2 regions of the Streptomyces sp. NPDC048566 genome follow, and region 1 is predicted to be linked to the other one. Evidence: riboswitches for the same ligand, from Rfam matches in the RefSeq annotation. Region 1 holds a riboswitch; the other holds the start of a gene.

Region 1 (6,892 bases):
TGGGGGAAACGGGCGGGGTGGGTCCGGTCCGCAGGGGGACATGTGGGGGGCGCATGGCCAGGAGTTCCAGTGGTGTGCCGGTCGACGCCGACCGTGAAGTCCCGGGTCTCATCGTCAAGTTCGGAAACTATCCGCTGCACCACGGCGGAGTGGGTGCCATCCGGAGCCTGGGCCGGCTGGGCGTGCCGATGTACGCCATCACCGAGGACCGGTACACGCCGGCCGCCGCGTCGCGGTATCTGCGGCGCGCGTTCGTGTGGCCGACCCGGGGGACGGAGGAGCCCGGGCGGCTCGTCGAGGGGTTGCTGCGCGTGGGCCGGCGCATCGGCCGGCCGACGGTGCTGGTCCCGACCGACGAGGAGGCCGCGGTCCTGATCGCGGAGCACCAGGAGGAGTTGGCGGGCCGCTTCCTCTTCCCGCGGGTGGAGGCCGGGCTGCCGCGGCGGCTCGCCAGCAAGCAGGGGCTGCACGAGCTGTGCGCGGAGCACGGCGTCCCGAGCCCCGCCGCCGCGTTCCCCGAGTCGTACGACGAGATCGAGGCGTTCGCCGAGAAGGCGCTCTTCCCGCTCGTCGCCAAGAACCGGGAGGCGTTCGTGCGGCGCAGCCGGCCCGCGGTGAACGGGACGACGCGGATCGCGACCCGCGAGGGGCTGCTGGCCCTCGCCCGGGACTGGGGGCCGCGGCCCGGTGTGATCCTCCAGGAGTACCTGCCGAGGGAGGAGGCGGAGGACTGGATCGTGCACGCCTGCTTCGACGCGGACTCGACGCCGCTGTCGATGTTCACCGGCGTGAAGGTCCGCTCGTGGCCGCCGCACGCGGGCATGACGGCGCACGCGTACGTCGTCGACAACCCGGAACTCGCGGACATCGCCGCGCGGTTCGTCCAGCGGATCGGCTTCACCGGCGTCATCGACCTCGACCTGCGGTTCGACCGCCGGGACGGCCGGTACAAGCTGCTCGACTTCAACCCGCGCATGGGCGCCCAGTTCCGCCTCTTCGAGAGCGAGTCGGGGATCGACGTCGTCCGTGCGCTGCACCTGCATCTGACCGGCCGCCGGGTTCCGGAGGGGGAACAGCGCACCGGGCACCGGTACGTCGTGGAGAACATCGACCTGCCGGCCCTGCTCGCCTACCGGCGCAGCGGCTACACGACACCGCACGCGCCGGCCCGGGCGAGCGGTACGGAGCTGGCCTGGCTCGCGGGTGACGACCTGCGGCCGTTCTTCACGATGCTCGCGCGCCTGGTCCGGCCGGGCGCGCGCCATCTCCACCAGCTGTGGCGGACCAGCCGCCGCGGCGGCGGTTCCACCACGAAGTAGGCGTCGTACGTCCTGGGGAGGGACTTCGTGAACCATCCGGTAGCAGTCATCGGCGCGGGGCCGTTCGGGCTGTCCACCGCCGCCCATCTGCGGGCGCGGGGCATTCCGGTGCGGGTCTTCGGCGAACCCATGGTCAGCTGGCGCGACCACATGCCCGAGGGGATGCTCCTGAAGTCGACCCCGGCCGCGTCGAGCATCGACGCCCCGCAGCGGGGGCACACCCTCGGCGACTACTGCGCTGCCGCGGGGACGCGGCCGCTCGCCACGGACGAGGACATCATTCCCGTCGAGACGTTCATCGGCTACGGGCAGTGGTTCCAGGAGCGGCTCGTGCCCGGTCTGGAGCAGGTCCGGGTCGTCTCGGTCGACCGCGGGAGCGGCCGGGGCTCCCCGGGCGGCCCGGACGGTTTCGTCCTCAAGCTCGACTCGGGGGAGTCCTTCACGGCGCGGGCGGTCGTCGTGGCCACCGGGCTGTCCGGGCTGGCGTATCTGCCCGCCGCGCTGGCCGAGGCGGCGGCGGACGGGCCGACGCCCTCGGGACCCCTGTCGCACAGCTCGCAGCACCACGACCTGAGCCGGTTCGCCGGCAAGGACCTGATCGTCGTCGGCGCGGGCCAGTCCGCGCTGGAGACGGCGGTGCTGGCGGCGGAGGCGGGCGCGCGGGTGACGGTGGTGTCCCGGGGGCGGGGAGCGGTGGACTTCGGCGCGCCGCCGTGGGACCAGCCGAAGCTGCGCCCGGAGTCGCCGTTCGGGCGGGCCTGGTCGCTGTGGGCCCTCAGCCACCACGCGCAGCCCTACCGCCATCTGCCCGCCGGGGCACGGCACTACCTGGTCCGCCGGGTGCTCGGACCGCTCGGCGCCTGGTGGCTGCGGGACCGCTTCGAGGGCAGGGTCGCCGTCCGCGAGGTGCGGCGGATCGTCCGGGCGGGAGCCGCGGAGGGCAAGCCCGTCCTCACGGTGCAGACCCACGGCGGCCGGCTGGACGACCTGTCCGCCGACCACGTCGTGGCGGCGACCGGATACCGCGTGGACATCGCCGCGATGGACTTCCTCGGGGACGGGCTGCGGACCGCGCTGGCCGTCAGCCGCGGCACTCCGCGGCTGGGCGCCGGATACCGCTCGTCGGTTCCCGGCCTGTACTTCACCGGCCTGCCCGCGGCGTCCTCGTACGGTCCGGTCATGCGGTTCGTGTGCGGCACCCGGTTCGCGTCGCCGCGTCTGGCCCGGCATCTGGCGGCCGCCCACGGGTGAGCGTCCGGTGGCCGGTCACCGGTGGACCCGGGACCGGCCGGGCGCGTGGACGTCCGTCGCCCGATCGGGCGACGGACGTTTCCGCCTGCCCGCCGGGGTGACCGCCCGCGTCCCCCCCCGGTCCCGGAACCGGCCGCCGGCACCCCGTCGTGTGCTGCCGCTCCGGTGGTTCGGGTGGGACGGGCGCGGGGGGAACGGCGGTGTTGAGCCGTTGTGATCGGTCCTGCACGGGAAAGTCCGACCGGACGGAAGCGGGCCGTGCGTGATCCCAACCGGTCGCAACGCGCCTGCCACCGTGCGGTGAACGGCGTTGCCGACGGGATACCGGACGTCGTCCGGTTCCGGCGGGGTCGACGGGTCCCGCGATCCGTATTCTTCGGATCATGGCCGCTCCGACTGCATATTCACTCATCGCCACTGACCTGGACGGAACGCTGCTCCGCGGCGACGACACGCTCTCCGACCGGTCGCGGGCCGCGTTGGCGAAAGTGACCGCGGCAGGTGCCCGGCACCTGGTGGTGACGGGCCGCCCCGCACCGCGGGTCAGGCCGCTGCTGGACGAACTCGGCGGCCGGGGACTGGCGGTGTGCGGGCAGGGCGCGCAGCTCTACGACGCCGGAACCGACCGGATGCTCTGGTCGGTCACGCTGGAACGGGAGTTGGCGGAGACGGCGCTCGGCAAGATCGAGGCGGAGGTCGGCCTGCTGTACGCGGCGGTGGACCAGGACGGCGTGGACGGGCTGACCCTCATCGAGCCGGGCTACGTCATGCCGCACCCGACGCTGCCCGCTGTGCGGGTGCGGAGCCGGGACGACCTGTGGGCGCAGCCGATCAGCAAGGTGCTGCTGCGCCATCCGTCGCTGTCCGACGACGAGTTGGCCTCGGCGGCGCGGGGAGTGGTCGGTTCGCTGGCGACGGTCACCATGTCGGGGCCCGGTACCGTCGAACTCCAGCCATGCGGAGTGACCAAGGCCACCGGTCTCGCGCTCGCCGCGGCCCGTCTCGGGCTGAGCCCGTCGGGGACGCTCGCGTTCGGGGACATGCCGAACGACATCCCGATGTTCGACTGGGCGGCACACGGGGTCGCGATGGCCAACGCGCATCCCGAACTGAAAGCGGTGGCCGACGAGGTGACGCTGTCCAACGAGGACGACGGCATCGCGGTGGTCCTGGAGCGGGTCTTCGGGTGCGGAGAGCGCTGCTGACCCGGGCCTCGGTACCGGCGCCGCCCGCCCCGCGGCCTCGGGAGGGTGCCCGCGCGGACCTCCCGGCGGGGCCCGGCGGGCCGGGCCCCCGGAGGGTGCCCGCGCGATCCGGAGGCGCCCCTCTCGTACGGCACCGCCGGCGGACCCGTGGGTGCCGCCGGCCGATGTCGTGGTGTGGGGGGAGAGGGTGCGCCGCGGGGATCAGTAGGCGCCGTTGACGTTGTCGATCGAGCCGTACTTCGCGGCGGCGTAGTTGCAGGCCGCCGTGATGTTGGCGACCGGGTCGTAGGGGTCCATCGAGGTGCCGGGCACGTGGTAGGCCAGGAACGTGGGGTCGATGACCTGGAGGAGCCCCTTGGAGGGGGTGCCCGCGACGGCGTTGGAGTCCCAGTTGTTGATGGCCTTCGGGTTGCCCGAGGACTCGCGCATCACGTTGCGGTGAATGCCGTCATAGGTGCCGGGGATGCCCGCCTTGCCCATGATGTCCAGGGACTCCTTGATCCAGCCGTCCAGGTTGTTCGCGTACGTGGTGGCGGACGCCTGGGTGGCCGTGGTCTTGGCGGTCGTCGTGGCCGCGGCCGACTTCAGGGTCTTGGTGCCGACCGTGAGCGTCAGGCCCGTGCGCAGGTGGCTCGGGTCGTTCCCGATGACCGCGCGGTTCGCCGTGTACAGCTTCTTCCAGCCGCCGCTCGACGGGTACTTCTTCGCGATCTTGGTCAGCGTGTCGCCGGCGACCACCTTGTAGGTGATGAGCTGGACGTTGGGGACGGCCGCGGTCTTGGCGGCCTGGGGGGTGGCGGCGTGGGCGCCGGTCGCGCTCACGAGCGGCAGGGCCAAGGCCAGGGCGCCCGTCCCCGCGGCGATCATTCCGCGGGTGACGATGTTCTTGCGGGCGGGGCGGTGCGTGCCTGCGGGCATGACGAATTGTCCTCTCCGACGCCTGCGAGGTGAGCTGTCGGGTTCGGGCGGGAGATGCCCGGCCGCGTTTCGGGCGCGGCTTCACCCCTAGCCGGTCCGGTCTTCCGGATCGGCGGCCTACCTGTGGTTCCCCCGCTCCTGCCGTGTGTGCGTGGGTGGATGGGTTCCGGGCGACGGCAGGATTCGGCGATCCGCCCGGGGTCGACGAGAACGTATGCGACTGCACATGTCGGGAACAAGGCCCGATGTGGCGTTGAAGATCGCTTTCGCCCTTTTGGGGGCGTGGCGAAACGTCCGTTTGCGCCGGAATTGAATCCTCAACTTGCCTTTGGTGAAGGGGTTCGTGGGTGGTGGGCCGAGGGTGATCCACTGGTCGGCGGGTGACTCAATTCACGCGTGCAACGGTCGCCAACGCGGCATGACGGGCAAGTCGGGCATTACGCCACCGCCGTTTGGCGTGCCGGGAGTTACGGGACGGTCACGGTGGCGCCCGCATGCCGGACAGGCCCTGCCGGGGTGCGTCACGCACGAGCGGACCGGCGGAGGCGCCGCAGGCCGGCCGGCCCGGCGAACGCCGCGCCGCGCGCGATGAGTTGACGGGGGTGGGGCGGAAGCGGCGCGGGCCGCCGGGCGAACGCCGTTGCGTGCGCGGCCGATTGGGCCCGGCGTCGGTCCGCCGGACCTCGGAGAAAGGAGGCGGCGTCAGGGGACGGGACGCCGTCGACTCAGCGGGGCGACGTTGTGCCCCGCCCCGATTCGACCCGACCCGCCTCGACCCGACCCGACCCGCATCGACCCGATCCGATGTGACCCGGCGCCGGGCTTGGCGCCGGGCCGACCCCGCGCGGGCGGTCAACCGGAGACGGGTGAAGCCTGCCGGGCGCCCCGTCCATGTGCCACGCCCCATCACCTCACGGGCGGGCACCGGGCCGGCGGTCCGGCCGCCGGGGCGGGCACGGCTGACCCCCGGGCGGGCCCGTGCCGAGGTCGGAACCGCCTGGAGGGGGTGCCCGTGCGTCACGGCGGTCGTCCGCCCGGCGGACCGCGACGACCGCCCCCGGCGGGGCGGGCGCGCGGGTGGCGCCCCGCGGCGCGGTCGGGCGGTCCCGATGGGATGCCGAACCGAACCGCCCGCGCGGCCGGTGGCCAGGGTCGGGGTGGCGGGCCGCTGGGCGACCGAGGTCCCGGCACGCGGAAGGGCCTCCGGTCGTGCCCCGCGCGACGTCCGGCGTGCCGTCCGCCGTGCCGTCCGCTGTGCCGAGACCGTGCAGGGCGGCCCCGGACGCGGGCGGGGGGCGGAGTCCGGCTTACCCAGGGGTGCCGGCGGCCGTGTGGTGGGGTCCGGCCGGTCGGCGGGTCGGGGAGGCGCCCCCGGAGCGTCGGAGCGTCGGGGTGGCTTGTCGGCCGCCGGGCGCCGCGTCCGGGCGAGCGGTCGGGCGCCGTCGGGGAGGGGTGGAGTGGGGCGAGGGCGTCCTGCGCGCGGCTCCACGGGGGAGGGCCGGACGGATGCCCGGGGGCTCGCCTCGGCGCACGGGACGCGTCGAACGGTGGTGCGGCAACCGGACCGGGTCGTGGGGGACGGCGGGCGGGAGGGAGGAGGCGCGGGGGCGGCGCGGCCGAGGTCGCGCGGGACGGCGTGGGGGAGGACGCGGGGGCGTGCGGGCGGCGGTTCCGTGCCCCTGGCGGAAAGCCGCGCCGGGGGAGCGGGACGGGTCGGGGGCGGGGTGATCGTCCGCGGGCCGGGCTCGGGGCCGGACGCGGACGAACCGGGGGCCACGCCCCTCTCTCCCGTGCGCCCCCGGCCCCGCAGGGCCCGGGGGCGGGGCGCCGGGCCGTCGGCGGAGCAGTAGGTGATCGTGAACATGTCGACGGCCGTCGGATACCGCCCGGACGGGAGGGGTACCCGCGGCATGCGGCGCACGGGCGGTTCCGTGTGTCTTACAGGTGTATTCCGGCGTACCTCCCGGCGGGGTCACGTCGGCCGGGGGACGGTGGGCGCTCGTGGTGATCGAAACGTGACCGGATACGCTGACTTGAGTGATGGCAGCGACACATCGACAAACCGTGTCATCGAAAGAATGATCGACCGAGTTCGCCATGTGATCGTCAGCAGACAGGAGAACCTCTCGTGACCGTCGTCGGGCCGTTCGGGCTGAGCGTGCGGGACCAGGCTCTCGAAGCCGATGTCCAGGCCGGATT
Region 2 (6,892 bases), on a different contig from region 1:
GACTCGACGAGGATCAGGTCCAGCGGGCCCACCTCGTCCTCCAGGTCCTCGACCGCTTCGAGGTTGGCGGAGATGTCGTCGCGGATCGCGGTGTGCGGGCAGGCCCCCGTCTCCACGGCGGTGATCCGCTCGGGCGGCAGCACCGCCTCGCGCAACAGGAACTCGGCGTCCTCGCGGGTGTAGATGTCGTTGGTGACGACGGCGAGCGACAACTCGTCGCGCAGGGCACGGCAGAGCGCGGCGACCGTGGCGGTCTTGCCCGATCCGACGGGTCCGCCCAGACCGATGCGCAGGGCACGGCGCCGGCCGTCGGGGCGGTGCGCGTCGGCGCTGACCGCGGCGGGTCCGGTGTGGGAGTGGTCGAGATGCATGACGGGGCTCCGGTTTCTTCCGGGTCGGCTCGGTGCGACGACGGTCGCGCCGGTGTGGGGCCGGCCGGAGGGTCGTGTCGGTGGTCGTCCCGGTGGCGCCGGCCGAGGCGGTCCGGCTCCACCGGGTGGGGTGGGGGCGAGCGGGGGTGCCGATCGCCCGGGCAGGGTGGTCGCGGCGGTCGGCGGCGCCGGGTCAGGAGGCGAAGAGACGCACCGGCCAGGCGGCGTGCGCCTCCGCGCCGATCTCCAGCAGGGGTGCCGAGGCCGCGGGCAGCACCTCGACGCCTTCGTCGGGGACCCGCCGCGCGGCGCTCGCCGCCCGGTGCGCGACGAGGTCCAGTTCCGGCGCGAGCCGGGCCAGTACGGCGGTCGCGTCGAACGGGTCGAGGCCGAGCAGCCGGACCGTGGCCGAGGCCGGCCCGCTGACGCTCTCGTAGGCCGCGCAGTACGCGGCGTCCCCCGGTCCGAGCCCCGCGGCCCGCGCCGTCGCGCCGAGCACGACCGGCTGGTGCGCCCCCTTGGGGAACTCCTTGGCCAGCTGGTCGAGTTCGGGGCAGGGCCAGGTGGCCCGGGCGGCCCTCATCAGCTGCCGCCCGAGCCGCCGCGCGGCGACCCGCAGGGCGAGGGAGGGGGTCCGGGCGTCGGCGGCGGCGTCCAGTGCCACCGGATCGGCGCCGGCCGCGGCCGCCGCGGCCAGGGAGGCGGCGACGAGCCCGGCCGTGTGGAGCCGGCCCCGGCAGAAGTCCTCCAGACTCGCCGCCCCGGTGATCCGCCCGTCCTTGACGGCGGCCTCGGCCCCTCCGGAGTGGGCATGCCCGCCGGCCGGGAAGCGGCCGTCGGCCAGGACGAGCAGCGCTGCGCGGGACATCAGAAGAGGAAGTAACGCTGGGCCATGGGCAGTTCGGCCGCCGGAGTCGCCTCGACGAGGTCGCCGTCGATGTGCACGGCGAAGCTGTCGGGGTCGATCCGCACCTCGGGCCGCGCGTCGTTCTCCCGCATGTCGGCCTTGGTGACCCCCCGGGTCGAGTCGATGGCCACGAACCTCTTGCCGAGGGAGAGCCGTTCCGGCAGCCCGTCCTCGATGGCGAGGGGGGCCACGAAGTTGAACGAGTTCGCCGCCGGGGCCCGCCCGACGGCCCCGAACATCGGCCGGGGCAGGATCGGCTGCGGCGTCGGGATCGACGCGTTGGCGTCGCCCATCTGCGCGTAGGCGATCGTTCCGCCCTTGATGACGAGGTGCGGTTTGACCCCGAAGAATGCGGGCTCCCAGAGCACCAGGTCGGCGAGCTTGCCGCTCTCGACCGAGCCGATCTCCCGGGCGAGCCCCTGCGCCAGCGCGGGGTTGATGGTGTATTTGGCGACATAGCGACGTACGCGGTGGTTGTCGGCGCCGCCGTCCCCGGGCAGCGCGCCCCGGGCGCGCTTCATCACGTGGGCCGTCTGCCAGGTGCGCATGATCACCTCGCCGACCCGGCCCATGGCCTGGGAGTCGGACGAGATGATGGAGATGGCGCCGAGGTCGTGCAGGATGTCCTCGGCGCCGATGGTCGAGGGCCGGATGCGGGACTCGGCGAAGGCCAGGTCCTCCGGCACCGCCGGGTTCAGGTGGTGGCACACCATCAGCATGTCGAGGTGTTCCTCGGCGGTGTTGACGGTGTAGGGCCGGGTCGGGTTGGTGGAACTGGGCAGCACGTACGACTCGGAGACCACGGACATGATGTCGGGCGCGTGCCCGCCGCCCGCACCCTCGGTGTGGTAGGCGTGGATGCCGCGCCCGGCGATCGCGGCGAGGGTGTCGGCGACGAAGCCGGCTTCGTTGAGCGTGTCGGTGTGGATGGCGACCTGGATGCCGGTGCGGTCCGCCACCGTGAGGGCGGCGTCGATCGCGGCGGGCGTCGCCCCCCAGTCCTCGTGGATCTTCAGGCCCAGGGCGCCGCCGCGGATCTGCGACAGCATCGCGTCGTGCGAGACGGTGTTGCCCTTGCCGAGCAGACCGAAGTTGAGGGGGTATCCCTCCATCGCCTCCAGCATCCGGGCCAGGTGCCAGGGACCGGGGGTCACGGTGGTCGCCTTGGAGCCCTCCGCGGGACCGGTGCCGCCGCCGACGAGCGTGGTGATCCCGGAGGCAAGGGCCTCGTCCGCGATCTGCGGGCAGATGAGGTGCACGTGCGCGTCGATGGCGCCCGCGGTCAGGATGCGCCCGTTGCCGGCGATGATCTCGGTCTCCGGGCCGATGACCAGATCGGGGTGGACGCCGTCCATGGTGTCCGGGTTGCCGGCCTTGCCGATGCCGGCGATCCGGCCGTCGCGGATACCGATGTCGGCCTTGACGATCCCCCAGTGGTCGATGACGACGACCCCGGTGACGACCGTGTCCGGGGTGCCGTCGGCGCGTGTGGCGCGCGACTGGCCCATGGACTCGCGGATGACCTTGCCGCCGCCGAAGACCGCCTCGTCGCCGGCGAGTCCGGGGCCGCCGGAGCGGTCCTCCTCGATCTCGACGAACAGGTCGGTGTCGGCGAGCCGGATGCGGTCGCCGGTGGTGGGGCCGAACAGGTCGGCGTAAGCGGCCCGTGAGATCTCAGGCATCGAGGGCACCTCCGGTCTCGCCGCGCAGCCCGTGCACCGTACGGGTGCCGGCGAGCGGCACGAGTTCGACGGCGACGGGGATGCCGGGTTCGAAGCGCACGGCGGTGCCGGCGGCGACGTTGAGCCGCTTGCCCCGGGCGGCTCCGCGGTCGAAGTCGAGTCCGGGGTTGGCCTCGGCGAAGTGGTAGTGGGAGCCGACCTGGACGGGCCGGTCGGCGGCGTTCAGGACGGTCAGGCGGGTGACCTCACGGCCCTCGTTGTAGCGGACGGGGCCGTCGGCGAAGCGGATCTCTCCGGGAATCACGATGTCGCTCCCCCGTTCAGACGATCGGGTCGTGGACGGTGACGAGCTTGGTGCCGTCGGGGAAGGTCGCCTCGACCTGGACGTCGTGGATCATCTCGGGGATGCCCTCCATGACGTCGTCACGGGTGAGGATCTTGCGTCCCGAGGACATCAGCTCGGCCACGGTGCGGCCGTCCCGGGCGCCTTCCAGGAGGTGCGACGTGATCAGCGCGACCGCCTCGGGGTGGTTCAGTCTCACCCCGCGGGCCCTGCGCTTCTCGGCCACGTCGGCGGCCACGTGGATCAGCAGCCTCTCCTGCTCGTGCGGGGTCAGTTGCACGGCGTCCCACCTCACAGTCCTCGCTCCGGACCGTGCGGGGCCCGGGTGCCGCAGCCATCGCGGCGGGATAGATGTAACACACCGACACATGGCGCGTTCTTCGCCGATCCGGACACAAGAACCCCCGGCGGCGTGGATCGGCAGATTAGTGGGGCGGAGTTTCAACTACGTTAACCAGCCATTGATCACCCCATGACCGGCAGCCGACCGGTCGCATACCCGGCGCGGAGCGCGGACCCGGGCCGCATCACCTCCGAGGGGGACCCGACACCCGGCCCGCCCGTCACGGCCGCCCCGCCCACCGGTCGCGGGGCGCGGCACCGGGGGCGCGCGCCCGGACCGTATACGGCACGGACGGTGCCGGGGCGTCGCGCGCGCACCCTCCCGCCCGGGCACCGGGTCCGGGTCCGCACCGGCGCGGCCCGCCGGCCGGACGCGGGGAGCCGGCCCGGCACGGCCGCCCTCCCCGGGATCACGGATCGCGGACCGCGGCGGACGGCGCGCCCCGGGCGTCCCCGGCGCCGGGAGCGGGAGTCCGGTCACGACCGGGGCCTCTCGGCGAACGGCGTACGGCCTGTACCTTTTTGACAGACGTCGAGTCATCGACCGCGAGGAGGCGTGCCCATGCAGCGCCCGTCCGCCCGCCCCGTCCCGCCCGTACCCGCCGGCCCCTCCACCCCGGGACGGCCGGGACCGGAACCGCCCCTCCGGATCGACACGCCGAGCGCCCCCTGCACCGCCGCGCGCCACCGGGCGCCGGAGCCGGACCCCCGGGCCGGCACACCGACCGCCGCCCCGCGCCGGGGAGTCGGCCCGCGGCACCGCGGTCACGGGCACCGCGCGCCGCACCGGGCGGGCGGCCGGTGATCCCCGACCCGCCTCCGCTGCCGGCCCTGACCCGTGCGGAAGCCGAGCTGATCGACCGCTACCTGGACGTCGTCGACCTGGTCGGCCGGATCAACCCGGCGCGCCCCGGGGACACCTACCGGGGGCTGCGTGCGGCCCAGGCGCTGGTCGGGAGGGCGACCGCGCTGCGGGACGCGCTCGCGCTGATGCACCAGCGGGGCGAGAGCGAGGTGCACGCCTCCACCCTGGCCAGGGCCCTGCGCGCGCTGGACGGCGAGCGGCGGACCGCGCGGGTCACGACGCCTCCCGAGCCCGGCAGTTGAGGCACCGCGCGCGGACGCCGCAGGCACCCCGGCCCGCGACTCAAACGCACCAGATGGTGTACCCCCTGATGGCGTAGAAATCGGCACTTTCCCGGGCCCCCCGACTTGCGCGACGGGAAGGGCCCCGGCGCGGATCGGGAGGCTCCGGCGCAGGTGCGGGCGTCGTCCGCGGCCCCAACACCCCTTCGAACACAGAGGCGTCCACCCGAACGGGTGAGTGGTGAGTAAGCCCACAAAACACCGGTTCCGCTCGGATTTTCCGACGTTCATGGGTGAAGATCCCTTCCGACGACAAGCCCCCGCCACGGCGGCGGGGCGGTCCGGGCGGACGCCGAGTCCTGCCGCCGCCCGGATGACCGGTCGACAGAAGTGGATCGGCAGGAGTGGAGGACCCAGCACGACGGTCCGCCGGAGCAGCCCTCCGGGCGGTCCTTGGGGTGAAGCCGCGCCAGCGGCCGGGCAACTTCGCCAGCCCGAATCCGACAGGTCATCCTTCACAGGCGGCTGACGAAGGGTTGCGCATGACTGCGCTCAATCGTGTCCCGTCGCTGTGGACCAGGGCCGGTACGGCCTCGGCCCTCACCCTCGCCGCCGTGGGCGGCGGCCTCGTGCTCCCCGGTGGGGCGGCGGAGGCGCAGGCGGCCACCACCGCGACGAAGGCGCTCCGGGTGGCGGCCTCCAAGCACGGCGCCCCGTACAAGTACGGCGCCACCGGGCCGCACCGCTTCGACTGCTCCGGGCTGACCCTCTACTCGTACAAGAAGGCGGGCAAGAAGCTGCCGCGTACGGCCGCGGCGCAGTACAACACGTCCCACCACGTCTCCGCCTCGCACCGCAAGGCCGGGGACCTGGTCTTCTTCCACTCGGGCCGGAGCGTCTACCACGTCGGCATCTACGCCGGGAAGGGGAGGATCTGGCACTCGCCGAAGACGGGGGACGTGGTGAGGCTGCAGAAGATCTGGACGCGGAGCGTCTGGTACGGCCGGGTCGGCTGACCGGTCCGCCGGCGGCGGCTCGGACCGCCGCCGGCGAACGGCACCGGGTCCGACCGCCCTCGCGGCGCCCGGCGGCCCGCTTCCCGGGGGCCGAACCGCCGCGCGTCCGGTGCGCCGGCCCCGGGGCGCCCCGCCCCGCGGTGCGCGCGGCCCGGTGCCGGGACGGCGAAGCCGGCCGCGCCCCTCCGGACGGGCGGGCGGCACGGCGGAGCCGGGCGGGCTACCCCTCGGGCGGGGCCCCTCCCGCGGCGACCGGCTGGACCGCCGCCGTCCAGGGCAGCTCGATGGAGACCGTCTTGCCGCCCTCCCGGGTGGCGCGGACGCTGAGCCTGCCGCCGCACTCCTTGGCGAGCCAGCGGATGATGACCATCCCGCGGCCGTTGTCCTGCTGGACCGCCGCGGGCAGCCGCCGGGGAAAGCGCGGATGACTGTCGGTGACCCCGATCCGCAGGCGTTCCTCCCGTTCGAGGCACACGTCGACCGTGAAGGTGGGGGACTGGCCGAGGGTGTGCTGCACCGCGTTGGTCGCCAGTTCGGACACCACCAGGCGGACGGTCTCGGCGACCTCCGCGCCGTCCGGCAGACCCCACTCGGCCAGCACGTCCGCCACGAACCTACGGGCCACCGAGACCGAGACGGCCTCGCTCGGCAGAGTGACGGCTGCTTCCTGGTGATCTGCCATGGCGACGTCGTCCCTTTCCCACGGGACCGGAGTCCGACACGGAGCGGATGGTTCGAGTACGGTCCCGGACTGGTGCTTGCGCAAGACTGCCACTACCGGGCCGGTCGCGGGTGCGATCCACCGAGTAATGCATATATCTGTCGCTCGATGCGGTGAACTCTGCGTCGGCAGAGCGTATTCGGGCGACTTGAGAGGAGTAGGGAGAACGGGCATGCAGCACGGTCCCGCGGTACGCCGCCGCAAACTGGGTGCCGAACTGCGTGCGCTGCGCGCCGGCACGGGTCTCACGAGCGGCCAGGCGGCGGGGCTGCTCGGCTGGCACCAGTCGAAGGTGAGCCGCATCGAGACCGGCACCAGCGGGGTGAAACCGGCCGACGTGGAGCGTCTGCTGGACGCCTACGGTGTCGCGGACCCCGAACTGCGCGATCTCCTGGTCGTGCTGGCGGGCTCCGAGGGCAACGGG

The links. Region 1 has a riboswitch for cyclic di-AMP ahead of ACGFS9_RS27545 (transglycosylase SLT domain-containing protein). Riboswitches for the same ligand answer to the same signal wherever they lie in the genome.
Region 2: another riboswitch for cyclic di-AMP. It lies ahead of ACGFS9_RS05150 (C40 family peptidase); the one in region 1 lies ahead of ACGFS9_RS27545 (transglycosylase SLT domain-containing protein).

What each region holds. Positions count from the first base shown of each region.
Region 1 is NZ_JBICWL010000025.1:71,821-78,712, forward strand. It holds gene ACGFS9_RS27530 (ATP-grasp domain-containing protein) at 54-1,319, shown strand; gene ACGFS9_RS27535 (FAD-dependent oxidoreductase) at 1,347-2,570, shown strand; gene ACGFS9_RS27540 (HAD family hydrolase) at 2,954-3,775, shown strand; gene ACGFS9_RS27545 (transglycosylase SLT domain-containing protein) at 3,977-4,693, opposite strand; cyclic di-AMP (ydaO/yuaA leader) riboswitch at 4,698-4,892, opposite strand; gene ACGFS9_RS27550 (polyprenyl synthetase family protein) at 6,822-6,892, shown strand, end outside.
Region 2 is NZ_JBICWL010000002.1:293,044-299,935, forward strand. It holds gene ureG (urease accessory protein UreG) at 1-371, opposite strand, end outside; gene ACGFS9_RS05125 (urease accessory protein UreF) at 565-1,239, opposite strand; gene ACGFS9_RS05130 (urease subunit alpha) at 1,239-2,960, opposite strand; gene ACGFS9_RS05135 (urease subunit beta) at 2,953-3,264, opposite strand; gene ACGFS9_RS05140 (urease subunit gamma) at 3,281-3,583, opposite strand; gene ACGFS9_RS05145 (hypothetical protein) at 4,447-4,752, shown strand; cyclic di-AMP (ydaO/yuaA leader) riboswitch at 5,072-5,270, shown strand; gene ACGFS9_RS05150 (C40 family peptidase) at 5,274-5,747, shown strand; gene ACGFS9_RS05155 (ATP-binding protein) at 5,968-6,429, opposite strand; gene ACGFS9_RS05160 (helix-turn-helix domain-containing protein) at 6,641-6,892, shown strand, end outside.